DNA from 2 places in the Microbispora sitophila genome. Region 2 is predicted to be linked to the other one. Evidence: predicted binding sites of a transcription regulator. Region 2 holds the regulator's gene; the other holds the start of a gene.

Region 1 (15,275 bases), on a different contig from region 2:
CACCACGGTGCCGGAGACCTCGCATCTCGTGCAGCTCGAACGGCCCGACGCCGTGAACGAGGCGCTGCGCGAGCTGCTGAAGCGAGCGGAGAGGGGAAACGCGTGACCACGGCTGAGTTCCGGGCCGCGACCGCCGAGGAGACGCGGGCGCTGGGCGCGCGGCTGGCCACGCTGCTCGCTCCCGGAGACCTGGTCGTGCTGAGCGGGCCGCTGGGCGCGGGGAAGACGACGCTGGTGCAGGGCGTCGCGGAGGGCCTGAAGGTCCGCGGGCCGATCACGTCCCCCACGTTCGTGATCGCCCGGGTCCACCCGTCCCTGTCCGGCGGGCCCGCGCTCGTGCACGCGGACGCCTACCGGCTGGGTGGCGCGCTGGAGGTGGACGACCTCGACCTCGACGCCTCGCTGGAGGAGTCGGTGACCGTGGTCGAGTGGGGCGAGGGCCTGGTCGAGGGCCTGTCCGAGGACCGCCTGGAGGTCCACGTCGAGCGGGGCGCGGAGGGCGAGGAGCGCCGCGTACGGGTGACGGGCGTGGGTCCGCGCTGGTCGGAGCTCTCCCTCGCCTGAGCACCCTCCGCCCGGATGCCGCCCGGATGCCGTCCGGAGCCGCCCTGGGCCGCCCTGAGCCGCACGGTGTTGCCGCCCGGAGCCGCATAAAGGGCCGCAACCCGGACTCTGACGTGCGAGAAGGACCTGCGGGGACAAGCCGGGCGCCGTTCGTCCGCGATCCAGACCGGTCCGCCGCACAGTCCTTGACGCCTGTCCGCGTTCCTGTGGATCATCGAGGCGAAGGAAGATCCTCGGTCATGAGTCGGTAAGGATTTTCTGGGTAAGGGACCCGCGTGGAAGAGGTGTGCCGTTGAGCAGGATCACGCAGGTCGCCGTCGGAGGAGCCTTACTGTTCGGCGCGCTGGGCTGCACCGCGTCGGCCGAGACGGTCTCCACCGACCCCACGATGACGCTGACACCGGCCCTGCCGACGCCGCTCGTCTCGGTTTCGCGGCAGGACGTGCGGGTGGAGGTCGATCCAAAGCGGATCGTCGGCGGGTCGACCAAGAGCATCCACATCACCGCCAGGTGCCCGCTGCCCCAGGGCGGCACCGAATATCGGGCGACCGCCCGCTCCGACGCCTTCACCGGGCTCGTCACGCTGGTCGCCCCGGCGCCGCCGTCGGCCACCCCGACTGCGACCGTGCCGATGGTGCGCGGCAGCGCGACCATCAGGGCCGGGGCCAAGGCGGGCGGCTACCGCGTGCAGGTGCGCTGCGAGGCCACCAACGACATCGGCAGCGCGTCGTTCAGGATCGTCACGCCGGAGCCCGACCACACCGAGGACCACACGAGGATTCCCACCCGGGCGCCGCACGCGGGCGGCGGAGGCACGGCGGCCGGGGGCCCCGAAGACGAGTCGGGCCTGCCGACGGGCGTCACCGTCGTCGTGCTGCTGGCCGCGCTCGGCGTCGGCATCGGCGTGGCCCGCAGGCGCTCCGGAGCCTGACCTTGGCGCTGTCCACCCGGGGGGTGATCGTCGCCGGGGTGGTCACCGGGCTCGCGTTCGCCGCCGTCGCCGGCGGCAAGGGGATGACGGACCAGCCCGCCGCCAGGTCCTCCGTCGTCCCCAAGCGGATCGACATCCCGGCGCTGCACCTCAAGGCTCCCCTGATGAAGCTCGGCCTGTCCGACGAGGGCGACGTCGAACTGCCGCCGTTCGACAAGCCGTCCACCGCGGGCTGGTACACGGGAAGCGCCGTGCCGGGCGACCCCGGCGCCTCCGTGATCATCGGCCACGTGGACACCAAGACCGCTCCCGCCGTCTTCTACCGGCTGCGCGACCTGCGTGAGGGAGCGGTCGTGAAGGTGGTGCGCAGCGACGGCAAGACCGCCTCCTACCGGGTCGACTCGGTGGAGCGCGTGCCGAAGGACGAATTCCCGGCCGAGCGCGTCTACACCGAGGACGGCCTGCGCCTGATCACCTGCGGCGGGAACTTCGACTGGTCGCGGCACGAGTACCGCGACAACATCATCGTCTACGCCTCCCTGATCCGCGCCGCCTGAGGCCGTCCGGCGGGTGCGCGGGCCGAGCCCGCCGCGGCGGCGAGGGCGAACGGGTCCGGACAGACCCCGGCTGTGGTCGTCCGCCTCCGCACAGCGACTACGCTTGACCTTCGTGCTTGTCTTGGCCTTCGACACCGCCACTCCCGCCGTCACCGCCGCGCTCTACGACGGCGAGCGCGTGGTGGCGGAGTCGACGACGATCGACGCGCGGCGGCATGGGGAGCTCCTCGCGCCCGCCGTCGAGCATGTCCTGCGCGAGTCCGGCGCGACGCTCAAGGACGTCACCGCCATCGTCGCCGGGACCGGCCCCGGGCCGTACACCGGACTGCGGGTCGGCCTGATGACGGCGACGGCGCTGGCCATGACCGCCGGTGTGCCCGCGTTCGGAGTGTGCACGCTCGACGCCCTCGCGTACTCCGCTCGGGAGAGCGGGCCGTTCCTCGTCGCGACCGACGCGCGCCGCAAGGAGGTCTTCTGGGCGCGGTACGGCGACCCGCGCACGCGGCTCGACGGGCCGCGCGTGGACCGGCCGCACGACCTGCCCGGAGAACTGCCCGTGATCGGCGCGGGCGGCGCACTGTACGCCGACGTGATCGGCCCCGACCGGGTGCGCGGTCCGGACCATCCCTCGGCGGGAGCGCTCGCGGCCCTGGCGGCCGAGCACCTCGCGACGCTGAGCGAGGAGGAGGCGGCGGAGATCGCCCGGGTGCCCGAGGGACGCGTGGATTCGGTCGAGAAAGCGCGGGAGCTGGCCGTGCTCGGCCCGCCGCGGCCCATTTACCTGCGGCGTCCCGACGCCCAGGTGCCCGGGGCGCCGAAGCGGGTGACGGCGTGACCCGCCGAGGGGGCACGCCGTGAGGCAGGCCGAGGTCGTGCTGCGCCAGATGACCCACGACGATCTGCCCGTCGTGATGGACATCGAAAGGACCACGTTCCCCGCGGACGCCTGGAGCGAGGCCATGATGCGTGGCGAGCTGGCCGACCAGCCGCGCACCCGGCACTACGTCGTCGCCGAGATGGGCGACCGCGTGGTGGGGTACGCCGGCCTGGCGGCGGCGGGTGACCAGGCCGACGTCCAGACGATCGCGGTGCTCGCCGATCACCGGCGCGCCGGCATCGGGACCGCGCTGATGGACGCGCTGCTCACCGAGGCCGTACGGCGCGGTGCGGCCTCGGTGTTCCTGGAGGTGCGCGCCGACAACCCGCCCGCGCAGGCGATGTACGAGCGGTTCGGCTTCCGGCGGCTGGGCCTGCGACGGCGCTACTACGAGGACGGCACCGACGCCATCACCATGGTGAAGGACCTCGGGCCAGTACACGAGGATTTGGGGGGCGGCGATGAGCGAGCGTAGCGAGCGAATCAGTAAGCACAGTGCGATTCGCGGCTGGATCACCTGCGCGCCTCCGGCACGACGGGACTCCGAGCCGCAAGGCGAGGAGGTGGCATGAGCAGGCGTGACGAGCCGATCGTGCTGGGGATCGAGACGTCCTGCGACGAGACGGGCGTAGGCATCGTCCGCGGCCACACGCTGCTGGCCAACACCATCGCCTCCAGTATGGACGAGCACGCCCGTTTCGGCGGCGTGGTGCCGGAGGTGGCCTCGCGGGCCCACCTGGAGGCGATGACGCCCACGGTCGAGAGTGCGCTGGCCGCCGCAGGGCTGCGCTTCTCCGACATCGACGCGGTCGCCGTCACCGCCGGCCCCGGTCTCGCGGGCGCGCTGCTCGTCGGCGTGGCCGCCGCCAAGGCGTACGCGCTGGGGCTCGGCGTCCCGCTCTACGGGGTCAACCACCTCGCCGCGCACGTCGCCGTGGACCAGCTGGAGCACGGCCCGCTGCCCAAGCCCTCGATCGCGCTGCTGGTCTCGGGAGGGCACTCCTCGCTGCTCCTGGTGCCCGATGTGGCGCGGGACGTGATCTCGCTCGGATCCACCGTGGACGACGCGGCCGGGGAGGCGTTCGACAAGGTGGCCCGGGTGCTCGGGCTGCCGTTCCCCGGCGGGCCGCACATCGACCGGGCCGCCCGCGAGGGCTCGGGCGCGGCCGTGGCGTTCCCGCGCGGCAAGTACGACGACGGCACCCTCGACTTCTCCTTCTCGGGTCTGAAGACGGCCGTGGCGCGGTGGGTGGAGGCCCGTGAGGCGGCGGGCGAGGCGGTGCCCGTGGCCGACGTCGCCGCGTCGTTCCAGGAGGCGGTCGTGGACGTGCTCACCCGCAAGGCCCTGCAGGCGTGCGCCCGTTACGACGTGAAGGACCTGCTGATCGGGGGCGGCGTGGCCGCCAACTCCCGGCTGCGGGCCATGGCCCAGGAGCGCTGCGACGCGGCCGGGGTGCGCCTGCGGGTGCCGCGGCCCGGCCTGTGCACCGACAACGGCGCGATGGTGGCGGCGCTCGGCTCGGACCTGGTGTCGGCGGGCGCGAAGCCCTCCACCCTGGAGATCCCGGCCGACTCGTCGCTCCCGATCACCGTCGTCAACGTCTGATCGCCGCCCCGCTCGCCTTCGCTGTCCATCGCGACGACAGGGGGTTCTCAGTCGGCGTGGCCGCGGGCGGGACGCAGCAGGACCTCGGCGAGCGCCAGCATGGTCTCCTCCAGCGCGGCGAGTCGCCGGGCCACGTCGCCCCTGGCCGGTTCCATGGCGCGGGTGACCGCGTCCGAGACGGTCTCGGCGATCTGCTCACGGTCGGGCCTGCTGCGCACCGCGTCCGCGAGGGGCACGACGGCCCCCGCCGCCAGGGTGAGGTCGGCGTTCATGCCCGCGATGGTGGTGCTCATCTCGTCCACGCCGGCGGCGACGTCTCCGATGCCGGCGCTCAGCCCGGCGACCGTCGCGTTCATGCCGTCCACGGCGGCTCCCACGCCGCTCTCCACCGCCTCGATCCGGCCCCCGACCGAGTCCAGCCGTTCGACGACGACGGCCTCCAGCCGCTCGGTGCGCTCGGTGAGCGCGGCGAGAGCCTTGTCGATCCGGGTGAACCGCCCGGCGGCGGCCTCCATGCTCCCCTGGAACTTGCCGAGCCGGTGCGCGAAGTCCGCCATCCGGTCGGCGAGGCCCTGGGTCCGGCCGCCGACCTCGTCCACGTGGTCGCGCAGCAGTTCCATGTGCTGGGCCAGCCCCTCGGCCCAGGCGGGCGGCCTGACCGCCATGTCGTCGAGCCGCTGGGTGATCGCCTCGAGTGCCACGCCGAGGCCGCCCAGCTCGCGCTCGCGCACCTCGCGCAGGAGCCACTCCATGCCCTCCAGCCGCTGGCGGATCTCGTCGAGCACGGCGCCCTGCGTCCGCTGTTCGTAGACGTGGTCCTGGGCGGCCCGGGCGAGCAGTTCACGCATCCGGTCGGAGATGGCGGTCTGGCTGCCCGCCTGGAGGAGGTTGTGGCTGGAATGCTCCACCGAGAATGCTCCTTCACTCGCCGAAACATCGGTTCGGCCCGGTCTCGCGCAGATGAACGAACAGGCGGCACGCCCGACGGCCAACTTTAGGCCCTGACCCGCGGCCATCAGGCGTGGAATGAGAAAGGCGGTAATTGCCGGTGAATTGTTCCTGTTTTACCCGTTCGCGCTGGTCACGGGCCGGCAGAGCAGGGCGAACGGCCGTTCCTCGATGCGGGTGAGCACGATCACGGCGGAATCGTCGCCGGAAAGCCGCAGATCCTTGCGCAGCCGTTCGACGTCGACGGCGGAACCGCGTTTCTTGATGGTGACCGCGCCGACGTGCCGTTCGCGCAGCGCCGCTCTCAGCCGTTTGAGCGAGAACGGCATGACGTCGGTCACCTCGTAGCAGGGCGCCCAATCCGTGCGTACGAGACGGTCACTCGTGATGTAGGCGATCCGGGGATCGAGGAGGTGCCCCGACACGAGGGCGGCGACCTCGGCGACCAGGTGGGCCCGCACCGCGGCGCCGTCGGGTTCGTACAGATAGCGGCTCACCGGCCCGGTCTCCGCCTCCGCGCCGGACGCCGTGAGCGTGGCGCCGGACGGCAGCAGGGTGGCGCGCCGGCCGCCCGCTCCCATCCCGGTCCAGATCGCCGCCTCCTTCACCTCGCCGCGGTACGACACCCACTCGGCCTCGGCGCCCTCCGGGATGAACTCGTACGGGATGCCGGGGGCCACCTTCAGGCAGGCCGCCGGGGCGTGGGCCACCAGGTCGAGCACGACCGGCCACGTGGGGGAGTACGCCATCGGGTCGAAGGTCCGTCCCCTCGCCCCCCTCCTGGCGGGGTCGGCGAACAGCAGGCCGTATCCGCCGGGGTCGGCCAGCGCGGCGTCGCCCGTCCGGACGCCGACCAGGGAGGACAGGCCGAGCGCCGCCGCGTTGGCCCGGGCGATCTCCACGGTCAGCGGGTCGAGGTCCACGGCGTCCACCGGGCAGCCCGCCCTCGCCAGCGCGAGGAGGTCTCCGCCGATGCCACAGCAGACGTCCAGCACGGCGGGGCCGCCCTCCGGCTCTCCGGCGGCCCGGATCCCGGCGGCCCGGATCCTGGTAGCGCGGTGTGCGGCGACCTCGGGGCGCGTGGCCTGCTCCAGCCCGTGCGGCGTGAAGTACATGACCGCGGCGTCGGGGCCGAACTTGACCTCGGCCCGCCGCCGCAGCGACGCCTGGGTGAGCGCCGCCGCCGCGAGGTCCGCCGGGTGGCTCCGGCGCAACGCGCTCGCGGCGGCCACCGGGTCGGCGCCGTCGGCGAGTATCTTCACGGCCCCGTCCAGGGCCGCGCGCCCTGCGGGCGTGAGCAGCATGCGGAAGGCGTCCAGGTCCACGCCCGCGACGCTACCGTCTGCCCGGCGCGCACGGAGGCGGGCGGTCAGCAGGATCCGACGTCGCCGAGCGAGGTGAGCAGCTTGCAGAGCAGTCCGGACAGCCGCTCCCGGTCCTCGCCGGTGAGACCGGACAGCAGCCGCTCCTCGTTGGCCACGTGGCCCTCCAGCAGCGCGTCGACGACCAGCCGGCCCTCGTCGGTGAGGGTGATCAGGACCATGCGGCGGTTGGAGGGTGCGACCTCCCGATGCACCAGGCCCTTGGCGACGAGGCGGTCCACCCGGTTGGTGAGCGCCGCGGAGCTGACCATCGCGGCCGTGGCGAGGTCGCTCATGCAGAGCCGATGATCGGGGTTGGACCGGAAGAGAGTCGCGAGCACGTCGAACTCCCACGGTTCCAGGTCGTGCCCGGCGAAGTACTCCTTGATGCCCTTCTCCAGCAGCCGCGACGCGCGGGAGATCCGCCCGGCCACTCCCATCGGCGAGCAGTCCACGTCCGGACGCGCCCGGGCCCACTGGCCGAGGATCTGGTCGACGGCGTCGTTGCCGACGGCGTCGTTGCCGGCGGCGTCGTTCGTGCAGGTGTCGTTCGTGAGGGTGTCGTTCATAGCGCGCGCGGCCTGGGTCCTCCCCGCCGCTCCTCCTCCACCGGTCATCGTAACCGACACTTCGACGTTGAAATGTGAGCGGGGCATGGGGTACCTTCTCCGTCGAACAATAAAGGATCGAAGTATTCGAGGTGAAAGAGATGAAGGTCCTGGTGCTCGGCGCGACGGGGTACATCGGTTCCGCGCTGGCGGAGCGCCTCGCCGAACGCGGCCACGAGGTGGTCGCGCTCGTCCGGCAGAAGGCCCGCGACACCGCCGTGCCGGGTGAGGTGCGCCACGGCGACCTCCACGAACCCAAGACGCTCAGGAGGGCGGTGACGCCGGACATCGACGTCGTCGTGCACGCCGCCAACCCGGTCGGGGACGAGGAGGTGGACGTCACGGCGATCGAGGCGCTGGCCGGAGGGGGCGCGCGGCTCGTCTACACCAGCGGCGTCTGGGTTCTCGGCACCACGACCGAGGCGGCGGGCGAGGACGCGCCGGTGAACCCCATCGCCGTCTCCCGCTACCGGCCGCGCGTGGAAAGGCTCGTGCTGGACGCGGGCGGCGTCGTCGTCAGGCCCGGCGTCGTGTACGGCCGGGGCGCCGGCATCCCCACGGTGCTCACCGCCCCCGGGCAGGAGGACGGCCGCTACGTCCACGCGGGCGGCCCGGTGCCGACCTGGGCGACCGTGCACGTCGACGACCTGGCGGACCTGATCGTGCTCGCGATCGAGAAGGCCGCGCCGGGCAGCCTCCTCCACGCCGTCGCCGAGGAGGCGGTGAGCGTCGCCGACGTGGCGGCGGCCGCGGGCCGTACGGGGAAGGCCGTGCCGTGGCCGATCGACGAGGCGAGCGAGGTGCTCGGCCGCCCGTTCGCCGAGGGCCTGGCCCTGAGCCAGGTGGTGAGCGGCGACCTCGCCAGGAAGGTCCTCGGCTGGCAGCCGAGCCGCCCCGGCATCGTCGACGACGTCCGCTCCGGCTCGTACGCCTCCCGCGCCTGACCGTCCCCGCAGGAGGCGCAGGCCCGCCGGAAAGGGGCGGCGGTGACGCCGGCGCGGCGTACGGCTGAACGGGCGATCTCGGGCGCGTTGCCGTCAGATGCGTCTGACCTGCGATGCCGGTTCGTGTTGACTGTCACGCGCCACTTGCATACTGTTTCGTGTTGGCACTCTCCCATCGAGAGTGCCAACAGCGACGAGACAGGTCTGACACCCGCGACGGCAGGCCGCTGGTCGCCTCTTCAGCTCATTCATCGCAATCTGAAGGGGAGGTCCGATCGTGACGACCGCCACCAAGGTTCCCGTTAAGCCGCTTGGCGACCGCATCGTGGTCCAGCCGCTTGAGGCCGAGCAGACCACCGCCTCCGGCCTGGTCATCCCGGACACCGCCAAGGAGAAGCCGCAGGAGGGCCGTGTCCTCGCTGTGGGCCCGGGCAACTGGGACGAGGACGGCGAGAAGCGCATCCCGCTCGACGTCAAGGAGGGCGACGTCGTCCTCTACAGCAAGTACGGCGGCACCGAGGTCAAGTACGGCGGCGAGGAGTACCTGGTGCTCTCGGCCCGCGACGTGCTCGCCATCATCGAGAAGTAGGCCGCGCCGGCTTGTGGAGCCCCGGGACAATGCGCCCGGGGCTCCGCGCGCTCACAAGGAGACCTGAATGCCGAAGATCCTGGAGTTCGAAGAGGACGCGCGGCGCGCTCTCGAGCGTGGTGTGAACGCTCTCGCCGACGCCGTCAAGGTGACGCTCGGCCCCCGTGGCCGCAACGTCGTCATCGACAAGAAGTTCGGTGCCCCGACGATCACGAACGACGGTGTGACCATCGCTCGCGAGGTCGAGCTGGACAAGCCGTACGAGAACCTGGGCGCCCAGCTCGCCAAGGAAGTGGCGACCAAGACCAACGACATCGCGGGCGACGGCACCACCACCGCGACCGTCCTGGCCCAGGCCATGGTCCGCGAGGGCCTGCGCAACGTGGCCGCCGGCGCGCAGCCGCTCGGGCTCAAGCGCGGCATCGACAAGGCCGCCCAGGCCGTCAGCGAGCGGCTGCTCGGCAGCGCCCGCCACGTCGAGGACAAGAAGGAGATCGCGAACGTCGCCACGATCTCCGCGCAGGACGCGAAGATCGGCGGTCTGATCGCCGAGGCGTTCGACAAGGTGGGCAAGGACGGTGTCATCACCGTCGAGGAGTCCAACGCGATGGGCCTGGAGCTGGAGTTCACCGAGGGCCTCCAGTTCGACAAGGGCTACCTGTCGCACTACATGGTGACCGACTCCGAGCGCATGGAGGCGGTCCTGGAGGACCCCTACATCCTCATCACCCAGGGCAAGATCTCCTCCATCGCGGACTTCCTGCCGCTGCTGGAGAAGGTCGCCCAGAGCAAGCGCCAGCTGCTGGTCATCGCCGAGGACGTCGAGGGCGAGGCCCTGGCCGTCCTGGTGACCAACAAGATCCGCGGCACCTTCACCTCCGTCGCCGTCAAGGCCCCCGGCTTCGGCGACCGCCGCAAGGCCATGCTGCAGGACATCGCCATCCTCACCGGCGGCCAGGTCGTCAGCGAGGAGGTCGGCCTCAAGCTGGAGCACGTCGGCCTCGAGGTGCTCGGCACGGCCCGCCGCGTCGTGGTCAACAAGGACACCACCACGATCGTGGACGGCGCCGGCGACGCCCAGGCGATCGAGGACCGCGTCCGCGAGATCAAGGTGGCGATCGAGCAGTCCGACTCCGACTGGGACCGCGAGAAGCTGCAGGAGCGTCTCGCGAAGCTGGCCGGCGGTGTGTGCGTGCTGCGCGTCGGCGCCGCCACCGAGGTGGAGCTGAAGGAGAAGAAGCACCGCCTCGAGGACGCGATCTCCGCGACCCGCGCCGCGATCGAGGAGGGCATCGTCTCCGGCGGTGGCTCCGCGCTCGTGCACGTGTCCAAGGAGCTCGACGACCTGGGCCTGACCGGCGACGAGGCCACCGGTGTCTCGATCGTCCGCAAGGCGCTGATCGAGCCCGCCCGCTGGATCGCCGAGAACGCGGGCATGGAGGGCTACGTCGTCACCACCAAGATCGCCGCGATGAACGTCGGTGAGGGCCTCAACGCCGCCACCGGCGAGTACGGCGACCTGGTGGGCCAGGGCGTCATCGACCCCGTCAAGGTAACCCGCTCGGCCGTGCAGAACGCCGCGTCCATCGCCGGCATGCTGCTCACCACCGAGGCCCTTGTCGTGGACAAGCCCGAGGAGGAGGCTCCGGCCGCCAACGGCGGCCACGGCCACGGCCACGGTCACGGCCACTGATCCCGCGCCTTCCACGCATCGCGCCCCGCGCCCGCCCGCAAGGGTGGACCGCGGGGCGCACCGCTTTTCCGCCCTTTGCCCGTCCCGCGCGCGGACGGGCCGTCGCGGACGAAGCCGGGCCGCGGGCAATGCGAACGACCGGCATGCTTCCTTTTCCTTGTCAAGCCCGTTAGGCGTATATCCCTCGTTTTGGGCATTCCTGTTGGAATGTTCCAACGGACGAGTGATCAGGCGATTACCGAAGGTTATCGCCGCGTCAATGTGACCAATCCGTAGCCGTTAACCATGACGACATGAACGATCGCGACGGGCATCATGCCTAACGTGACCGAGGGATGCGTCGCCGACGCCGCAACTGGGGTAAGGCTTGCGACGAGATCGGATGAACCCGACCTCAGGGAACTGACCAGCCTTGCCGTACAGGGAGACCGCACCGCCATCGAATCACTGCTGGGACACCTGCGCCCGATGGTGGTCCGCTACTGCAGGGCTCGACTGGGCAGGGTGTCCGGTCAGTACCACATCGCCGACGACGTGGCCCAGGAGGTGTGCATCGCGGTGCTGTCGGCGCTGCCGCGCTACCGCGACATGGGCCGCCCGTTCGCCTCGTTCGTCTTCGGCATCGCCTCCCACAAGGTGGCCGACGCGCTGCGCAGTTCGGTCCGCTCGGCCGTGCCGACGCAGGACCTGCCGGACGGGCCCGACGAGGGCCCAGGGCCGGAGGAGACGGTGGTGCGCTACATCGAGGCGCAGCACGCCCGCGACCTGCTCGCCCGGCTCCCGGACACGCAGCGCGAGCTCCTCATTCTGCGGGTGGTCTCGGGCCTGTCCGCCGAGGAGACGGGTAATGTACTCGGCATGTCACCAGGTGCCGTCCGGGTCGCGCAGCATCGTGCGCTCGCCAGGCTCCGGCAGCTGGCCGAGCTGGAGTCGATTGCGTGACCACGAAACGTCGTCGTACGGCTCGCCACCTCGGGTCGTACGGCGATGCCGACGTGGAGGGCGACGTAATGCGGACGGACGCCGTCCTCGACGCGCTCGCCCGCCGCGAGCCGGTCGGCGGCGCGGACGCCGCCGTCCGGTTGCTCGGCGCGCTCGTGGCCGACGTGGACAGTCAGCGGCTCTCCTCCGTGTCGATCACGCCGTCCACGTAGCCCCGGGCGTACTCCCAGCTGACGTAGTCGGCCGGATCGGGCTGGTAGGCCGGCTCGTGGACCTGCGGCCGGCCGTTGTCGATCATCTGGCGCAGGTTGCCGCGCAGCAGGTCCCAGTCGAAGTAGTGCTGTTCGCCGCACTCCGGGCAGTCGAGGACGAGGCCGAGCACGCCCTGGGGTTCGAGCAGGGAACGGAAGACCTCCACGTCGGCGAGATCGGTCAGCGCCTCGTCGCGTTCCGCGAGCGTCAGCGGCTCCACATCGTCGGGCGCTCCAAGCTCCGCCGCGGGGTCGTTGGGGTCATCCGCGAACGGGTCGCGGGGGACGTCTTCCAGCACGCATCCCACCTTATGACCACGGCCCCCTCCACGAGGATAAGTGCGCCTCATCTGCTCGTCGGGCCGTGCCCCGGGACACGGGTGTCACAGCCAGCCGCGGCGGGCGGCCTCCACGCCGGCGTGGAAGCGGGACTGGGCCCCCAGCTCCGACATCGCCTCGGCGAACCTGGCCCGCACCGTGCGTACGGAGACCCCGAGGTGGCGGGCGATGGCGTCGTCGGACAGGCCGTGCGCGGCCAGCCGCAGCACCTGCAGCGCGTTGGTGTGCGGGGAGATCGGCGCGGCCCGGGCCCACAGCTCCTCGAACAGCGCCCGCAGCGCCCCCACCGCCACCGGGGCGTGGACCAGGTAGCAGTTGTAGGAGTGCTCGGGCAGCGGGACGCCCCACTCCGCGGGCAGCCCGGCGGTGCCCTCGCCGAGCGCGAAGAACCAGCTCGGCACCGCGTCGAGGGCGCGCAGCCCCGCGCCCGCCGCCGAGAACCGCGCGCACACCTCTCGCATGGCGGGCGCGGACACGGCGTCGAGCGCGACCACCATGCGCGGGCGCAGGATGCCGTCCGTGGCGGCCTGGATCCACTGGCCGCCGTACCCGTCCGCCAACCTGATCATGGTCCTGCGGTCCGGCACGGCCATGACCAGCTCGGCGGGGGGCGCCTGCAGCGCGAGGCCGATCACGCTCTCGCAGAGCTCGTCCGCGCCGCTCACGGGCTCGACCGAGAATCGTCCGCTGCGCCAGTCGCGGCCCGCGTCGTAGTGATGGGTCAGGCGGCCGGCCGCCGCGAGCACCTCGTCGATCTGGCGGGTCTCCCTGGCCATGCGGTCCAGCCTCTCGGCCACCAGCCGCCCGATCGCCGCGGCCGGATGGCGGGCGAGGAACTCCTCCCGCCGCCGGTTCACCGCGCCGAGCCGTACGAGCCCGTCCAGGGCGTCGAGCACGTCCTCGGCGGGCCGGTCGACCGCCTCGGCCAGTTCGCTCAGCGTGGCGCGGTGCAGCCGCAGCATGGCCGTGTAGAGGGCCGCCTGGTCGGGGGAGAGGCCGAGGCTTTCGAACGGGTCGGCCCGGGAGGCGGCGTTGCGCGTCGTACTCATGCTCGCTCCGTCGGTGGTCACACTGGTCGCGCCGGACGCATTGGGCGCACCGGTCCCACTGCTCACTGTCCACTGGCTCACCGGTCCCTGGGAGAAAACGTTTCCCGGCATCCGGTGCGCCGACTTCCGTCCCATCCCCGCCTCGCTTCGGGTCGCGAGAATAGCTCGGATTTTGCGCGCTGTCCGTCCCGTTCACACATTTGGCAGGGCTGACCGTGGCGGCTTTTGTATGGATGTGAGGGTTCGCATTTGTTTTCGGGCGGAGTTGTGAGAGACGGGAAATGCATCTTTGTGCAGTTGCACGTTACGCCATTGCGCGTGGACGCTCCGTGACGCATTCTTGACCCAGCGTTAGCCGGGAACGCCCCGTCTGCCGGGCGCGGAGGGGGGCTCGACGGGCGTGGCGGGCGCGACGCGGGGAAGTGGGGGGACCGGAAGCCGGTCCCCCCACTTTTTGTGCCCTCCCTCTTGACAGGTCTGCGGGATGCGGTTTGGGGCGGCCACTAGACTGACCTCGGGTCTGGCGAGGGACCTACGCGCGAGGGACCCACAGCGCAGGAGGGGTGCAGCAGATGGCCAAGTTCACCGAACCGGGACTCACGTTCGACGACGTGCTCCTCGTTCCCGCCTATTCGGACCTGCAGCCGGGGGACGCCGATACGACGACCCGGTTGTCCCGCACCATCACGCTGCGCATCCCGCTGGTGTCCGCCGCGATGGACACGGTCACCGAGGCGCGCATGGCGGTGGCCATGGCACGGCAGGGCGGCATCGGCATCCTGCACCGCAACCTCTCGATCGAGGAGCAGGCGCAGCAGGTCGACCTGGTCAAGCGGTCGGAGGCGGGGATGGTGACCAATCCCGTCACCTGCTCTCCCGAGGACACCCTCGCCGACGTCGAGCGGCTGTGCGCGACCTACCGGATCTCCGGGGTCCCGGTCACCGACGCGGACGGCGTGCTCGTGGGCATCGTCACCAACCGCGACATGCGGTTCGAGAGCGACCAGAGCAGGGCCGTACGCGACGTCATGACCCCGATGCCGCTGGTGACGGCGCCGGTGGGCGTCGACCGCGACGAGGCGTTCCGGCTGCTGCGGCAGAACAAGGTCGAGAAGCTTCCGCTCGTGGACGAGACCGGCCGCCTCCAGGGCCTCATCACGGTCAAGGACTTCACCAAGAGCGAGCAGTACCCGATCGCGACCAAGGACGCCGACGGCCGCCTGATGGTCGGCGCGGCGGTGGGCGTCGCGGGCGACGCCGAGGAGCGCGCCATGACGCTGATCGAGGCGGGTGTGGACGTCATCATCGTCGACACCGCCCACGGGCACTCGCGCGGCGTGTGCGACATGATCGCCAAGATCAAGGCCAACGGCCGGGTGGACGTCATCGGTGGCAACGTCGCCACCCGCGCGGGCGCGCAGGCGCTGGTCGACGCGGGCGCCGACGCGGTCAAGGTCGGCGTCGGGCCCGGCTCGATCTGCACCACCCGGGTCGTCGCGGGCGTGGGCGCCCCCCAGCTCACCGCCATCTACGAGGCCGCGCTGGCGTGCGGCCCGGCCGGCATCCCGGTCATCGGCGACGGCGGCCTGCAGTACTCGGGCGACATCGCCAAGGCGCTGGCCGCCGGGGCGGACACGGTCATGCTCGGCTCGCTTCTGGCCGGCTGCGAGGAGTCGCCCGGCGAGCTGATCTTCATCAACGGCAAGCAGTTCAAGTCGTACCGGGGCATGGGGTCGCTGGGCGCGGTGCGCAACCGCGAGCGCGGCGGCGCGTCGTTCAGCAAGGACAGGTACGCGCAGGCCGAGGTGTCGGGGGAGGACAAGTACATCCCCGAGGGCATCGAGGGCCAGGTGCCCTACCGCGGCCCGGTCGCGGCGGTGGCCCACCAGCTCGTCGGCGGCCTGCGGCAGGGCATGTGGTACACCGGCTCCCGGACGATCCAGGAGCTGCACGAGAAGGCGCAGCTCATGCCGATCACCGCGGCCGGGCTCAAGGAGAGCCACCCGCATGACATCC
Region 2 (15,275 bases):
GCTTCTCGATGGGCGGCGCGGCGACGGCGCGGCTGATGTACGCCGACCACCGGGTCAAGGCGGGTGTGAACCTCGACGGCTCGCTCTTCGGCGAGGTGACCGAGCGCGGCCTCGACGGCCCGTTCCTCCAACTGGCCGCGGACAGGGACGACGACCCTTCCTGGGAGACGTTCAGGAAGCAGCGCCGGGGCTGGAAGCGCGACCTGCGGCTCGCGGGAGCGGAGCACTACTCCTTCACCGACCTGCAGGCGCTGGTCCCGCGGATCTCGAGCAGCCTGGGCACGCCGTCCGAGATCGTCGGCACCGTCGACCCGGTCCGCTCGATCGCGGCCCAGCGCGCCTACGTGGCCGCGTTCCTCGACCTGCACCTGAAGGGCCGCAAGACCCGCCTGTTCGACCGGCCGAGTCCGGCGTTCCCCGAGGTCGGCTTCCTCGCCTGACCCTCACCAGCGGCCGCAGCGGGACAGCAGGACGGCCGCCGCGGCCACGCCCGCCGTCGAGGTGCGCAGCACCGTCGGCCCCAGCAGGGCCGGTACGGCTCCCGCCGCCCGCAACGTGGCGATCTCCTCCTCGGTGACGCCGCCCTCCGGGCCGACGACCATCACGATGTCGCCCGGCTCCTCCGGCAGGGGCAGGCGGCTCAGCGGCTCGGCGGCCTCCTCGTGCAGCACGACCGCGAGCGCCGCCGTGGAGACGAGCGAGCCGACCGCCGCGGTCGTGGCCTGCTCGGTCACCTCGGGCAGGTGGAAGCGCCGGGCCTGCTTGGCCGCCTCGCGGGCCGTGCCGCGCCAGCGGGCGAGGGCCTTGGCGGCCCGGTCGCCCTTCCACTGGGTGACGCAGCGGGCGGCGGCCCAGGGGACGATCACGTCGACCCCGGCCTCGGTCATCATCTCGACCGCGAGCTCGCCCCTGTCGCCCTTGGGCAGGCCCTGGACGACCACCAGCCTCGGCCGGGGCGGCGGCACCTCGAACCGGCGCAGCACCTCGGCGGTCAGCGAGTCCTTCCCGGCCGCCGTGACCGTGCACTCGGCCACCCGCCCCGCGCCGTCGGTCAGGTCGATCCGCTCCCCCGGGCGCAGGCGGCGTACGGCGGCGGCGTGCCGCCCCTCCGGCCCGTCGAGCACGATCGTGTCCGTCGCCTGGCCGGCCGCGTCCGACAGGAACACGGGAACTGTCATGCGATCAGCTCAGCGGCCGTTGAAGGCGTCCCGCAGGCGGGAGAAGAAGCCCTGCTGACCCGGGGAGAACTTGCCGGGCGGCCGCTCCTCTCCGCGCAGTTTCGACAGCTCGCGCAGCAGTTCCTCCTGCTGCGGGTCGAGCTTGGTCGGCGTCTCGACGTTCACGTGGATCAGCAGGTCGCCCCTGCCGGTCTCGTTGAGCCGCTGGACGCCCTTGCCGTACAGGGGAATGACCTGGCCGGCCTGGGTGCCGGGCCGTACGTCGATCTCCTCCGCGCCGTCGAGGGTCTCGATCGTGATCGAGGTGCCGAGCGCGGCGGCGGTCATCGGGATGTGGACCGTGCAGTGCAGGTCGTCACCGCGCCGTTCGAAGATCTGGTGCGGCCGCTCGACGATCTCCAGGAACAGGTCGCCGGGAGGCCCGCCGCCGGGGCCGACCTCGCCCTCGCCTGCGAGCTGGATGTGCGTGCCGTCCTCGACGCCGGCCGGGATCCTGACCTTGATCGTGCGCCGGGTCCTGACCCGTCCCTCGCCCGAGCACTCCATGCAGGGGTGCCGGATGACGCTGCCGTACCCGCCGCACTGGGGGCAGGGACGGGAGGTCATGACCTGGCCGAGGAACGAACGGGTCACCTGCGAGACCTCGCCGCGCCCGTGGCACATGTCGCAGGTGTCGGGGTGCGTGCCGGCCGCCGCCCCGGAGCCCTGGCAGACCTCGCAGACCACGGCCGTGTCGACCACGATCTCGCGGGTCGTGCCGAAGGCCGACTCCGCCAGGTCGAGCTCGACCCGGATGGTGGCGTTGCGGCCCCGGCGGGCGCGGGAGCGGGGCCCCCGCGCGGCGCCCGCCGAGCCGAAGAAGGCGTCCATGATGTCGCTGAACGGGAAGCCCGCGCCGAAACCCCCGGCCCCGGCTCCCGCGCCGCCGCCGAACGGGTCGGCGCCCATGTCGTACATGCGGCGCTTGCCGGCGTCGGACAGCACCTCGTACGCCTGGTTGATCTCCTTGAACCGCTCCTGGGTCTCCGGATCGGGGTTGACGTCCGGGTGCAGTTCACGGGCGAGACGGCGGTACGCCTTCTTGATCTCTTCCTGGCTGGCGTCGCGCCGTACGCCAAGGGTCGCGTAGTAGTCGTTGGACACTTATGACCCCGCCAGGATCTGGCCGACGTAACGCGCCACCGCGCGCACCGCACCCATCGTCACCGGATAGTCCATTCGTGTCGGGCCCAGCACTCCGAGCCGGGCCAGTTCTCTGTCACCCGAACCGTATCCGGCGGCCACGATAGAGGTGCCGCGCAGCCCGCTGTAGGGGTTCTCGGATCCGATCCGGACGGTCAGTTCGGACAGCCCGCCGGTCTCCCCCAGCAGGCGGATGAGGACGACCTGTTCCTCCAGCGCCTCCAGCACGTCCCGCAGGCCGATGCTGAGGTCGGCGGCGGCGAGGTTGGCCGTGCCGCCGAAGACGATCTTCTCCTCGTGCCGCTCGACGAGCGTCTCGAGGAGCACGGACAGGATCGTGGCCGCCACCGGCCTGTCCTCGGGAGGCAGGCGGTCGGGGACGTCGGCCACGGTCTCCGGCACCCGGGACAGGCCACAGCCGTCCAGGCACGCGTTGAGCACGGCGCGCAGGTTCGCGATCCTGTCGTCGGCGATGGCCTCGGGCAGGTCGACCACCCGCTGCTCGACCCGCCCGGTGTTCGTGATCAGCACCAGCATGACCCGGCGCTCCGCGATCGGGACGATCTCCACGTGGCGCACCGACGACCTGGTGAGCGAGGGGTACTGGACCACCGCGACCTGCCGGGTGAGCTGCGCGAGCAACCGGACCGTGCGCATGACGATCTCGTCGAGGTCCACGGCCCCGGCGAGGAAGGTCTCGATGGCCCTGCGCTCCGCGCCGGACAGCGGCTTGATCTGCGACAGCCGGTCGACGAACAGGCGATATCCCTTGTCCGTCGGCACCCTGCCGGCACTGGTGTGCGGCTGGGTGATGTATCCCTGCTCCTCCAGCGCCGCCATGTCGTTGCGGATCGTCGCCGGGGAGACGCCGAGGTTGTGCCTGTCCGCCAGGGCCTTCGACCCCACCGGCTCGTTGGTGGACACGTAGTCCTCGACGATGGCGCGCAGGACGGCGAGCTTGCGGTCGTCGAGCAATGTGTCACCTCCCTGTGCCTGGAAACACCGACTCTGGCACTCTGTGTTCCCGAGTGCCAAGTGTACGGCTACCACCCCACGTGGTGCGATAACGCGGAGGGCACCAGGACAAGCGAGCTCCAAATCGGCCGCAAGTCACATGGTCGACTCTTCACCCTATGCACGAGATTCAGACCCCCGATGTGACCATGCGGGTGCCCCGCCCCATGCCGCAGGCCGACGTGACCTTGCGGATGCCGCACCCCTTCCCCCCGCCGTACGCCGGTCCCCGGCCGATCCGGCCCCGGCTGCTGTGGATCTTCCTCTCCTGGGTGCTCTTCGTCGTCCTGCTGGTGGCGGGCGTCGGCGGGTTCGCCGGCGGCCTGTTCTCCACGATCGGCGACGCCGCGCCCACGACGACCTTCTCCGGCGGGCAGTCGGTGAACGTCGCGCTCGACCCCGCGGACAAGCCGGCGATCTACGCGGCCGTCGACCAGCCCACGGACGTCCGCTGTCAGCTCGGCGACGGCGCCGACCCGCGGGTGCGGCTGACCCGGCCTGCCGTCTCCCAGACCGTCACGCTCAACGGCACGACCTGGGAGCTGCTGTTCGAGGCCGGCGTGCCGAAGGCGGGCGCCTACCAGCTCGCGTGCGAGGGCGACGGAGTCCGGTTCGGCGTCGGCAAGCAGCTCGCCGGCGGGGCCGGCATGCTGGTGGGCGGCGCGATCGCACTGCTGGCTCTGCCCACCGTCGGCTTCCTGGCCGCGCTGATCGTGACCATCGTCGTGCTCGCGCGCCGCTCCGCCGCCCGCCGTCGCATGGCGTGATTTGCTAGCGTTCCCCGCATGTACGGGCGGGACGTGCTTTCCGGAGACTGGCGGCGGCCACGGCGGGGGCAGATCCCCGAGATCCCGGCCGAGCCCGACCTCGTGGTCGAGGACGCCGAGGGCCGATTCTGCGGCGCCGTGGTGGCCTGCGACAAGGAGGCCGTGACGCTGGAGGACCGGTTCGGCCGCCGGCGGGTGTTCCCGCTGACGCCCGCCGGCTTCCTCCTCGAAGGCAAACCTGTGACGCTGGTGCGCCCCCAGGCCGGTCCGAAGGGGCCGCTGCGGAGCGCCTCGGGGTCGATCGCGGTCGAGGGCCTGCGCGCACAGGTCGCCAGGGAGAGCCGCATCTACGTCGAGGGCGTCCACGACGCCTCGCTGGTGGAGAAGATCTGGGGGCACGACCTGCGGGTCGAGGGGGTCGTCGTCGAATACCTGGAGGGCGTGGACGACCTCCCGGCCATCGTCGAGGAGTTCGGCCCCGAGCCGGGCAGGCGGCTCGGCGTGCTCGTGGACCACCTGGTGCCCGGCTCGAAGGAGAGCCGCATCGCCGCCCGGGTGTCCGGGGACGACGTGCTCATCGTCGGGCATCCGTTCGTGGACATCTGGCAGGCGGTCAAGCCCCGGGCGCTCGGCATCCCCGCCTGGCCGGACGTGCCGCGCGGCGTGCCCTGGAAGGAGGGCGTGATCGACGCCCTCGGCTGGCGGATGGACCCTCAGGAGGCGTGGCGGCACATCCTGGGCCGGGTCACGACCTACGCCGACCTGGAGCCCGAACTGCTCGGCCGTGTGGAAGAACTGATCGACTTTGTCACGGCTCAGGATTAGGGGGTCAGGTCCCGCACCACGGCGTCGGCGAGTAGCCTGCCGCGCAGCGTGAGCACGGCCCGGCCCGCCTTGAACGCCTCCACCTCCAGCAGCCCCTCCGCCAGCGCCCGCGCGCACGCCGTACGCGTCTGGGGGGCGAGGTCGGCGAGCGGGAAGCCCGAGGCGAGGCGCAGCTCCAGCATGACCCGCTCGACGGCCCTGTCCTCCGCCGACAGCTCCTCCCGGGCGTGCGCGGGCGAGGTGCAGGCCGCCAGGCGGGCGGCGTACGCCGCGGGATGTTTGACGTTCCACCAGCGGGTGCCGCCGACGTGGCTGTGCGCCCCCGGCCCGGCCCCCCACCAGTCGCCGCCGGTCCAGTACAGCAGGTTGTGGCGGCAGCGGGCCTCGTCGCCCGCCGCCCAGTTGGAGATCTCGTACCAGCTCAGGCCGGCGGCCGTCAGCATCTCCTCGGCGATCAGGTAACGGTCGGCCGCCACGTCGTCGTCCGGCATCGGCAGCTCGCCGCGCCGGATCCGGGCGGCGAGCCGGGTGCCGTCCTCGACGATCAGGGAGTACGCCGAGACGTGGTCGGGCCCGGCGGCCAGCGCGGCCTCCAGGGAGGCCCGCCAGTCGTCGTCGCTCTCCCCCGGCGTGCCGTAGATCAGGTCGAGGTTGACGTGCTCGAACCCGGCCGCGCGGGCCTCCCGTACGGCCTCGGCGGGCCGGCCGGGGGTGTGCCGCCGGTCGAGCACGGCAAGGACGTGCTCGCCCGCGCTCTGCATGCCGAAGCTCACCCGGGTGAACCCGCCCGCCCGCAGTTCCTTCAGGTAGGTCTCGTCCACCGATTCCGGGTTGGCCTCGGTCGTCACCTCGGCGTCCGGCCGCAGGCCGAACTCCTCGCCGATGGCGCCGAGGATCCGTGCGAGGTCGGCGGCGGGCAACAGGGTCGGCGTGCCGCCGCCGAAGAAGACGGTCTCCACGGGCGGCGCGGCGTCCCCCAGCACGCGCCGGGCCAGCCGTATCTCCTCCACCACGGTGGCGGCGTAGTCGCGCTGCGCGGCGCCGGGGCCCAGCTCGGCCGCGGTGTAGGTGTTGAAGTCGCAGTAGCCGCAGCGCGTCGCGCAGAACGGCACGTGGACGTAGAAGCCGAACGGACGGGAGCCGAGCCCGTCGAGGGCCCCGGACGGCAGCTCGCCGCTCGCGGGGACGGGATCGCCGTCGGGAAGCACAGAAGGCACGCTCTCCAGTCTGCCGCCACTCACGCCCTGCCATTGACGCCCTGATCACAGCGGTCTACGATCGCGGCAATTTACAGGAAACTTTCCTATAAAAAGCGCTCGGGAGGCCGGCGTGCTCATGAGAAGGACCCTCGCCGTGGCGGCCGCCGCCACCCTGGCGGCCGGACTGGTGCCGTCGGCGGCCCAGGCCACCACCGGCGGCGACCGCTACAAGCGGGTCGCCTACTTCATCCAGTGGGGGATCTACGGACGGAACTTCCATGTGAAGGACGTGGACGCCAGCGGCGCCGCCGCCAAACTGACCCACCTCAACTACGCCTTCGGGTTCGTCGGCCCCGAGGGCACCTGCTACTCCGCCGACCCCTGGGCCGACTGGCAGCGCCCCGTGCCCGCCGAGCAGAGCGTCGACGGCGTCGCCGACACCGACGACCAGCCACTCAAGGGCAACCTCGGCCAGCTCAAGAAGCTCAAGGCCCGCCACCCCGGCCTCAAGGTCCTGATCTCCCTCGGCGGCTGGACCGGCTCCAAATACTTCTCCGACGCCGTCCTCACCCCCGAATCCCGCGCCAAGCTCGCCGCCTCCTGCGTCGACCTGTGGCTCAAGGGCGACCTGCCCGGCCTGCCCCCCGGCGCCGCCGCCGGCGTGTTCGACGGCATCGACCTCGACTGGGAATGGCCCGGCTCCGCCGGCAACGACGGCAACGTCATCCGCCCCGAGGACAAGCAGAACTTCACCCTGTTCCTCGCCGAACTGCGCCGCCAGATGAAGGCCCACGACCGGCGCGACGAGCTCACCGCCTTCCTCCCCGCCGCCGCCGCGAAGATCGACGCCGGCTTCGAGGTGCGCAAGGTCTTCGACCAGCTCGACTTCGCCACCGTCCAGGGCTACGACCTGCACGGCCCCTGGGAGAACCGCACCGGCCACCAGGCCAACCTGCTCACCGACCGGCGCGACCCCAACGACGTGAAGTTCAGCGTCGACCAGACCGTACGCGACTACGTCGGACGCGGCGCACCCAAGCAGAAGATCGTCATCGGCGTCCCCGCCTACGGCCAGGGCTGGACCGGCGTCACCTCCGGCGGCGACGGCCGCTACGCCACGGCCACCGGCCCCGCCCCCGGCACCTGGGCCGCCGGCAGCGACGACTACAAGAACCTCGTCAACAAGCCCGGCAAGCGCTACCGCGACCTGCTTACCGGCACCCTGTGGCTCTACGACGGCAACGAGTTCTGGTCCTACGACGACCCCGCCGTCATGCTGCAGAAGGCCGCCTACATCCGCCTCAAGGGCCTCGGCGGCTCCATGCTCTGGTCCATCGACCAGGACGACGCCAAAGCCTCCCTCACCACCGCCCTCTACTCCGTCCTACGCTGACACCTCGGCCCGGGGGAGGGCCCGTACGATTCCCCTCCCCCGGTCGTACCTCATAAAGGAAGCGATTCGTCGGCGACGTACGAGAGCGAAAGAAGAAAGAGCTCGCACCCCAGAAGCAGTGGATCGATGAACTACGGCGCGAGAGCAGGCGCACAGGGTGGACAAGGAGCGCAAGCAGGCTCGGCGCATCGTTGACGCGGCGGACCTGCGGCGGCGCTGGTATCTGCCCGACGACCAGGGCGGCCTCTCGATGGGCACCAAGCGCGCGATGGTCATGGAGGCGTCCCACGCCGTGATCATCCACCCGCGGGCAAGGGCATGGGCTCGTTGGGGCAACTCCCGACCCGAACGCGCTCGAACCCATCTGGCGCGAGGACTGATGGAACTCCGCCCACTGGTGTCCGCGTTTATCCTTTTGTGAGTCTTCCTTCGGTCACAGCCGTGACGTTCGGCGTGTTCTCGCTCCTTTTCCTGGCACTCACCGTTTTCTCGGTCCTCGAGATGAACCAGACGAGAACGATTCTGGCGCGAGGGGTTCGGGCCGAGGCAACGATCGCCGACGCACAGCATTACCGATATAGGGGAGATCTCGTGGTAGTGAAGTTCTCCACTCCCACCGGAGAACACGTCACAACCGACGTGTCGGATTCGATCGATGCTTCAGAGATTCATCCTGGCGACTCCATGGACATCGTCTATGATCAGGTCCATCCTGAGCGCGTCATCAGCGCAGGGATTACCAGCATCTCCCACTATTACGCACTCATCCCTCTGTTGATCATTGGGGTGATCGCAATGGCATGGTTATGCATACGATCCTGGGCCCTGCCATTGTCGCGGGCATGACCGGACATCTCCGATCGACAGCGTGAGCGCACCGACGCTCGACACGTGCGCCTGCGGGTGAGACAGCGCATGGCCGCACCAGCGCATGATCTACGCCTGCTTTGCGCTGAACGATCCGGCCTACCAGCTGATCCGGCTGCGGCAGTGGGCGCACATGCTCGGCTACCGGGGCCACTTCTCGACCAAGAGCCGCCACTACTCGACCACACTCGGCGCGCTGCGCCAGGTGCGGGCCGATCACCAAGCCGAGCGGGCTCGGGAACGACGCGGCCTGCCTGATCCCGCCGAGCAGGAGACGGTGACGGTCGGCCAGTGGCGCTTCGCCGGGAGCGGCTACCGGCACGGCGAACACCTGTGGGCCGAGATGATCCGGCAACGCATCGCCACCGCCCGCCGGATCGCTCGCGAACAGGGAGAATCAGCCTGACCTTGCCGGATGTGTGTGCGGGAGTAGTGAGCCGCCGCCTTCAGCAAGGAACCGGAGGCGCTTCAGGCTCAGAAGGACTCCGGTCTCCCCCTGCCGTCGACTTTTCAGCGCTTCACGGACGCGACCGTCACCTGCTATCGGGACACCCAAGGCTGAATGATGCACGACGAGGGGCCGGGGCCGCGAGGCGGCTCTGTCCCCTCACTGGGTTTCTGGACGGCACCGTTTGAGACCGGATCACTTACCGGGGCAAGCGTTCTGCGGAACCTTGGTGTTGTCCGGCCCGAACGGAGACCCGTCGAGTCCGAGGCCCGTCCAGTAGACGCCGAAGGCCGCCAGGGGCGCCTCGTTTCCAGGGCGGACCGCGAAGAACTCCGACACGTACGGCTGGCCGTCCATAGTCCGGCCGTGCAGTTCCAGCAGCCATCCGCCTTCCGAGCGATCTTTCGGCGGGATGCGCGCCGCTCGTTTCACTTCGGGCTTGCCACCGGGCAGCAGGCACGAACGGAGAGCGCCGTCGAGAAGCGTCGCGCAGGTCTCGGTGCCGCGCACATGCCGCGAGCAGAACCCGGCGACACCGTTCTCCGCCACGCCGCTCACGATCTTGGCGAGCGTCGACTCGGCCATGTCCTGCGTGAACTCGACCGGTGGAGGTTCCGCCTCACCCGGCGCGGCCGTACAGCCCGCCGCGCACGACACGAGGGCGGCTGCGGCGATCAGTCGTGCGGTCAAGGACATGAGGGCGCCTCACGCGGCTGGGGATCGGCCCGTCATTCTACGGAAGTCCCGTGCACTGGGCGATCACGGCGTACGGCCGAGGTAGGCGAGCAGTCGCCCGGCGCGCCGAGCGAGATGTGCGTGCGGTCGAGCGCTCCTTACGCTCGAACGGCTCCTCGCCCGGTTCGCCTGATCAGGAAGGGCAGTACTTCGTCCGTCCTTGCCGGTCGAACTCGGCCTGCGGGATCAGCACGTCGACGACCTTGTCCGTCCCTTCGTCGTACTCGTTCACGAGCACGCTGCCCGGTTTCCGCCTGAGCTTGTCCGCGTCGCCGAGCTGGAACTCGACATGCACGGTCGAATAACTGTTGTCCAACGTCCCGCCGTACGCCTTGTAGGTGATGGCCGGGTCGAACGACGGGATCTCCTGCTCGGCCCGCCAGCCGTTCCCGGGAGCGTCGAGCCGGAAGGACGCCGTCTCGCCCGCCACCCGGGGAGCCAGGTAGAAGGCGTCGTCGATGGAGGGATTGGGCGGCCCGCTCGCGTCGGGGTCGTACGTCGCGGGAGTGGGGTCCTCCGCGTACCGGTGGTGGTAGACGGTCACGCCGTCCGGTTGCCGCCCGCACCAGGCCAGGACGATGACGAGGTTCCCGTCCCGGTCGACGCTGACGCCGGTGATCCCGTTGATGGGAACCGTGCAGCCGGTCGCCCCGAAGGCGATCAACCCGAGCGCGAGCAGACCCGTGAGCCGTCTCATACGGCCACGGTAGATCGCTCCACAGCCGGAACCGAGGGCCGTGGGCAATTCGTGATCAGGACGGGACCACGTCGGTCCGGGTCCCGAGCACGCGCTCGGCGATCCGGTCCCACTTGTCGCTGTGGCCGGGGAGGGCGAGGATCCGCAGCAACAGGTCCCGGTCACCGTGGTAGGCCCGGAACGACTCGGCGATCGTCACGCTGTCCGAGGGCCGGTCGAGCACCTCGATCTCGTCGCCGGCGCCGAGCTCGCCCTGCTCGATCACCCGGAAGTACGCCCCGGTGCGGTTCGCGTCGGTGAAACGCTTCACCCATCCGCGCTCGTCCAGCCAGTTGCGGAACACCACGCAGGGGACGCGGGGGGCGGCGACCTCCAGGACGGCCGTGCCGACCCGCCACCGCTCCCCGAGGACCGCGCCGGTCACGTCGGCCCCGACCGTCGTGAGGTTCTCCCCGAACTGGCCGTCGCGCAGGTCGCGGCCCATCCGGGGCTCCCACCAGTCGTAGTCCTCCCGCGCGTAGGCGTACACCGCCTGGTCCGGGTGGCCGTGGTTGGCGACATCGGCGCGCTCGTCACCCGCCAGGCCGTTCTCGCGCACGGAGACCCGGCCCTCGATCTTCCGCTTGTCGATGGCGGTGCGCCGCAGGTTGCCGGCCCAGTCGGCGTCCACGGCCCGGCCCACGTTCACAGAGAGGATCCGCATGACCAAACGTTAACCGATGGTCATATTTTTCCGCGATCCCAATTAAGTTCTGGTCAAACCAGGGACGCCTACTTCTTGTTCTTGTCCGGGGCCTCGGAGGAGAGGGCGGCGACGAAGGCCTCCTGGGGGACCTCCACCCGGCCGACCATCTTCATCCGCTTCTTGCCTTCCTTCTGCTTCTCCAGCAGCTTGCGCTTACGGCTGATGTCACCGCCGTAGCACTTGGCGAGGACGTCCTTGCGCATGGCGCGGATGTTCTCCCGGGCGATGACGCGGGCGCCGATCGCGGCCTGGATGGGCACCTCGAACTGCTGCCGCGGGATGAGCTCCTTGAGCTTCTTGGCCATCTCCACGCCGTAGGCGTACGCCTTCTCGCGGTGGACGATCGCGCTGAACGCGTCCACGGTCTCGCCCTGCAGCAGGATGTCCACCTTGACCAGGTCGGCCTCCTGCTCGCCGGACGGCTCGTAGTCGAGCGAGGCGTACCCGCGGGTCTTCGACTTCAGCTGGTCGAAGAAGTCGAAGATGATCTCGCCGAGCGGGAGCGTGTAGCGGATCTCGACCCGGTCCTCCGACAGGTAGTCCATGCCCTGGAGCTGCCCGCGGCGGCCCTGGCACAGCTCCATGATCGCGCCGATGAACTCGGAAGGCGCGAGCACGGTGGCCTTCACCACCGGCTCGAAGATCTGGCCGATCTTCCCGGCCGGGAACTCCGACGGGTTGGTGACGACGTGCTCCTTGCCGTCCTCCATGATCACCCGGTAGATGACGTTGGGCGAGGTCGAGATCAGCGACAGGTTGAACTCGCGCTCCAGCCGCTCACGGACGATCTCCATGTGCAGCAGGCCGAGGAACCCGCAGCGGAAGCCGAAGCCGAGCGCCGCCGACGTCTCCGGCTCGTAGACGAGCGCGGCGTCGTTCAGCCGCAGCTTGTCGAGGGCCTCGCGCAGCTCGGGGTAGTCGTCGCCGTCGATCGGATAGAGCCCCGAGTAGACCATCGGCTTGGGGTGCTCGTATCCGCCGAGGGCCTCCGCGGCGGGCTTGGTCGCGTTGGTGACCGTGTCGCCGACACGCGACTGGCGCACGTCCTTCACGCCGGTGATCAGGTAGCCCACCTCGCCGACGCCGAGGCCCCGGTCGGACGGCATCGGCTCGGGCGAGATGACGCCGATCTCCAGCAGTTCGTGCTGCGCGCCGGTGGACATCATCAGCACGCGCTCGCGCTTGGACAGGTGGCCGTCGACCACCCTGACGTACGTCACGACGCCCCGGTAGGTGTCGTACACCGAGTCGAAGATCAGCGCCCGGGCGGGGACGTCGGCGTTCCCGACGGGCGCCGGAACGTTCTCCACGACGTGGTCGAGCAGTTCCTTGACCCCCACGCCGGTCTTGCCGGACACGCGCAGCACGTCGGCGGGGTCGCAGCCGATGAGGCCCGCGATCTCCTCCGCGTACTTGTCCGGCTGCGCGGCGGGCAGGTCGATCTTGTTGAGCACCGGGATGATGTGGAGGTCGGCGTTCATGGCCAGGTAGAGGTTGGCCAGCGTCTGCGCCTCGATGCCCTGGGCGGCGTCGACGAGCAGGATCGCGCCCTCGCACGCCTCGAGCGACCGGGACACCTCGTAGGTGAAGTCCACGTGGCCCGGCGTGTCGATCATGTTGAGGACGTGGCCGTTCCACGGGAGCCGCACGGCCTGCGACTTGATGGTGATGCCCCGCTCCCGCTCGATGTCCATGCGGTCGAGGTACTGCGCGCGCATCGACCTGTCGTCCACCACGCCGGTGAGCTGCAGCATGCGGTCGGCGAGGGTCGACTTGCCATGGTCGATGTGCGCGATGATGCAGAAGTTGCGGATCAACGCGGGGTCGGTCTGGCCAGGCTGAGTGCGCACCGAGGTCCGTTTCGACAAGATGATTGACTGCTGATCGGGCGGGCCGTCCGCCTCGCCTCGCGCTCGGCGGGCCCTCCCGAGGCTGGCGGACCAGCCACCCTCCATGGTGGCATGTCCGGATGCTTGCCTTGACCACCAGACGTGTTCTGCGATTAACCGCCGTCGTCGTGGCCGTACCGCTCGCGCTCGCCCTGGCCGGCGCCGCCGCGCTGCGTCTGCAGTTCGCCGGCACGCCCGCCGGATGGGCCGGGACCACCGGCCACGACGCCCTGTGGATGGGCCACGCGTGGGTGGACGGCCGCCGCACCGAGGCCGACGTGCGGGCCCTCGCCGTACGGCTGCGCGCGAGCGGGATCAGGGACGTGTACGTCCACAGCGGGCCGTTCAAGTACGACGGGACCCTGCCGCCCGACCGCTACGCCAACGCCGGAAATTTCCTGAAATGGTGGCGGAAGAACGTGCCCGGCGTCCGGGTGTCGGCCTGGCTCGGCCAGACGGTCAACGACAACGGCAAGCCCCACCTGAGCCTGGCCGACACGGCGACGCGGGCCCGCGTCGTGGCGGGCGCCCGTGACCTGGTCACCCTCGGGTTCGACGGGATCCACTACGACTTCGAACCGGTCTCCGACGGGGACGGGCCGTTCCTCAGCGTCCTGCGCGAGACGCGGCAGGCCATCGGCGCCCGGCCGCTGTCGGTCGCCACCCAGCAGATCGAGCCGCTGACCGGCCTGCGCGCCCCCACCGCCCTGGCCATCGGCCACGACAAGTACTGGACGCCGGACTACTTCCGCCAGGTCGTCGGTCTCACCGACCAGGTGGCGATCATGACGTACGACTCCGGGACGCCCCTGCCGTCCCTGTACGGCGGCTACGTCGCACGGCAGACCTCGCTCGCCCTCGACCTGGTGCCCGAGGACAAGACCCTCCTCATCGGGGCTCCCGCGTACCACGATCACGGGGTGGCGTACCTCGACTACGCCGAGAGCGTCGAGGCCGCCGCCGAGGGTGCGCGGCTCGCGCTCAGCGAGCACGGTCCGCGCACCGAGTTCGGCCTGGCCCTGTACGTCGACTTCGCGGCCACGGAGGAGGACTGGAGGGAGTACGAGCGGGCCTGGGTACGCGGCGGCGCCGGAGGGGCCGTCGAGTCGTCGGGCGGACGGGCCGAGGTGCGGACCACGGCGGCCGCGTCGCGATAGCATGAGCGGGGCGGCCCATCGTCGTTGATTTGAGCGGCGACCCGGGCTGTTGGTATCCTGTCCAACTGCGTGTGGCGCGCCCTCTCACCAGCCCGCGCGCCCCATCCGACCAAGACTTAACACTGAGGCTTTCTTCGTGGCGAACATCAAGTCCCAGATCAAGCGCAACCGGCAGAACGAGAAGCGCCGGCTGCGCAACAAGGCCGTCAAGTCGTCCCTGAAGACCGCGGTCCGCAAGTTCCGCGAGGCCGCCGACCAGGGCAACGTCGACGACGCCCTCGTCGCGCTCAAGGCCGCGTCCCGGCAGCTCGACAAGGCCGTCAGCAAGGGCGTCATTCACAAGAACCAGGCCGCCAACCGGAAGTCGGCGATCGCCAAGCGCGCCGCCGCCCTGCAGGCCGCCAAGTAGCTCCACCGAGCGCACGCCGCATCTCCCCTCGCGGGGGATGCGGCGTTTTCGCGTACCCGCCGCCGGACGTCAGGCGGGCACGGGCGACTGCGCCGCCTCCTCCGTCGTACGCCGCCGGACCTCGGGCAGGGCGAGCACGGCCAGGTTGACCACGGCCACCAGCGCCGCCGCCGTGAGCAGCGGAGCCGCGGCGCCGGCCCAGGCCGCGACCGGCGCGGCCGCGGCGAGCCCGAGGGGCCGCGCCGCGTAGGAGATGAGCGCGTCGAACGAGTCCACCCGGCCGAGGGCCTGAGGCTCCACACGCTGCTGCACCACCGTCTCCCACAGCGGCGTCAGCATCCCCACGCCCAGCATGGCGACGACGTACGCGGCGGTGACGACCACGGCCGGCGCGGGGAACGCCGTGGGGAACGCGAAGGCGACGAGCGGGCACGCGTAGGCCGCGGCCCCGGCCGCGGCCACGGCGAGGGGCCGCCGGATCGGCAGCCTGGGGGCCACGAAGACGCCGAGCACCGCCGCCACCGTTCCCGCCTGCGCGACGACCACCCAGACCGGCTCCCCGCCCAGGCTGCGTACGGCGATGACCGGGCCGAGGGTCAGCAGGACACCCGCCCCGAGGTGCCAGACGCCGTGCCCGGCCACGCTGATCAGGAACCAGCGGTGCCGCCGCGCCTCGCGCCACCCTTCCCGCAGGTCGCCGAGGAAGTGATCGCGTTCGGCCGCCGGCCGGGGAGCCGTGACCAGGCCGCCCAGCGTGACCGCGGACCCGG

What was found. Region 2 encodes HrcA, which represses chaperone genes, less so after heat shock. Its sites were predicted from a motif close to TTGGCACTCTCNNNNNGAGAGTGCCAA; they were not measured.
Region 1: a site for HrcA is predicted at 8,558-8,584, ahead of groES (co-chaperone GroES). Genes of this name have one in related genera too.

What each region holds. Positions count from the first base shown of each region.
Region 1 is NZ_JADBGC010000020.1:57,467-72,741, forward strand. Features, by position in the region: gene IL992_RS31740 (alpha/beta fold hydrolase) at 1-106, shown strand, start outside; gene tsaE (tRNA (adenosine(37)-N6)-threonylcarbamoyltransferase complex ATPase subunit type 1 TsaE) at 103-564, shown strand; gene IL992_RS31750 (hypothetical protein) at 857-1,495, shown strand; gene IL992_RS31755 (class F sortase) at 1,498-2,052, shown strand; gene tsaB (tRNA (adenosine(37)-N6)-threonylcarbamoyltransferase complex dimerization subunit type 1 TsaB) at 2,165-2,887, shown strand; gene rimI (ribosomal protein S18-alanine N-acetyltransferase) at 2,907-3,404, shown strand; gene tsaD (tRNA (adenosine(37)-N6)-threonylcarbamoyltransferase complex transferase subunit TsaD) at 3,498-4,535, shown strand; gene IL992_RS31775 (hypothetical protein) at 4,583-5,443, opposite strand; gene IL992_RS31780 (class I SAM-dependent methyltransferase) at 5,600-6,808, opposite strand; gene IL992_RS31785 (MarR family winged helix-turn-helix transcriptional regulator) at 6,853-7,413, opposite strand; gene IL992_RS31790 (NAD-dependent epimerase/dehydratase family protein) at 7,554-8,396, shown strand; gene groES (co-chaperone GroES) at 8,674-8,985, shown strand; gene groL (chaperonin GroEL) at 9,053-10,678, shown strand; gene IL992_RS31805 (sigma-70 family RNA polymerase sigma factor) at 10,994-11,620, shown strand; gene IL992_RS31810 (hypothetical protein) at 11,617-11,832, shown strand; gene IL992_RS31815 (DUF5319 domain-containing protein) at 11,793-12,170, opposite strand; gene IL992_RS31820 (helix-turn-helix transcriptional regulator) at 12,255-13,259, opposite strand; gene guaB (IMP dehydrogenase) at 13,832-15,275, shown strand, end outside.
Region 2 is NZ_JADBGC010000006.1:128,857-144,131, forward strand. Features, by position in the region: gene IL992_RS12745 (alpha/beta hydrolase family protein) at 1-440, shown strand, start outside; gene IL992_RS12750 (16S rRNA (uracil(1498)-N(3))-methyltransferase) at 444-1,178, opposite strand; gene dnaJ (molecular chaperone DnaJ) at 1,188-2,321, opposite strand; gene hrcA (heat-inducible transcriptional repressor HrcA) at 2,322-3,335, opposite strand; gene IL992_RS12765 (hypothetical protein) at 3,494-4,141, shown strand; gene IL992_RS12770 (DUF3097 domain-containing protein) at 4,160-4,966, shown strand; gene hemW (radical SAM family heme chaperone HemW) at 4,963-6,183, opposite strand; gene IL992_RS12780 (glycoside hydrolase family 18 protein) at 6,302-7,558, shown strand; gene IL992_RS12785 (hypothetical protein) at 7,716-7,979, shown strand; gene IL992_RS12790 (DUF3592 domain-containing protein) at 8,000-8,404, shown strand; gene IL992_RS12795 (replication initiator) at 8,490-8,831, shown strand; gene IL992_RS12800 (hypothetical protein) at 9,069-9,569, opposite strand; gene IL992_RS12805 (hypothetical protein) at 9,742-10,305, opposite strand; gene IL992_RS12810 (MOSC domain-containing protein) at 10,361-11,008, opposite strand; gene lepA (translation elongation factor 4) at 11,077-12,900, opposite strand; gene IL992_RS12820 (glycoside hydrolase family 18 protein) at 13,020-14,096, shown strand; gene rpsT (30S ribosomal protein S20) at 14,233-14,505, shown strand; gene IL992_RS12830 (MFS transporter) at 14,575-15,275, opposite strand, start outside.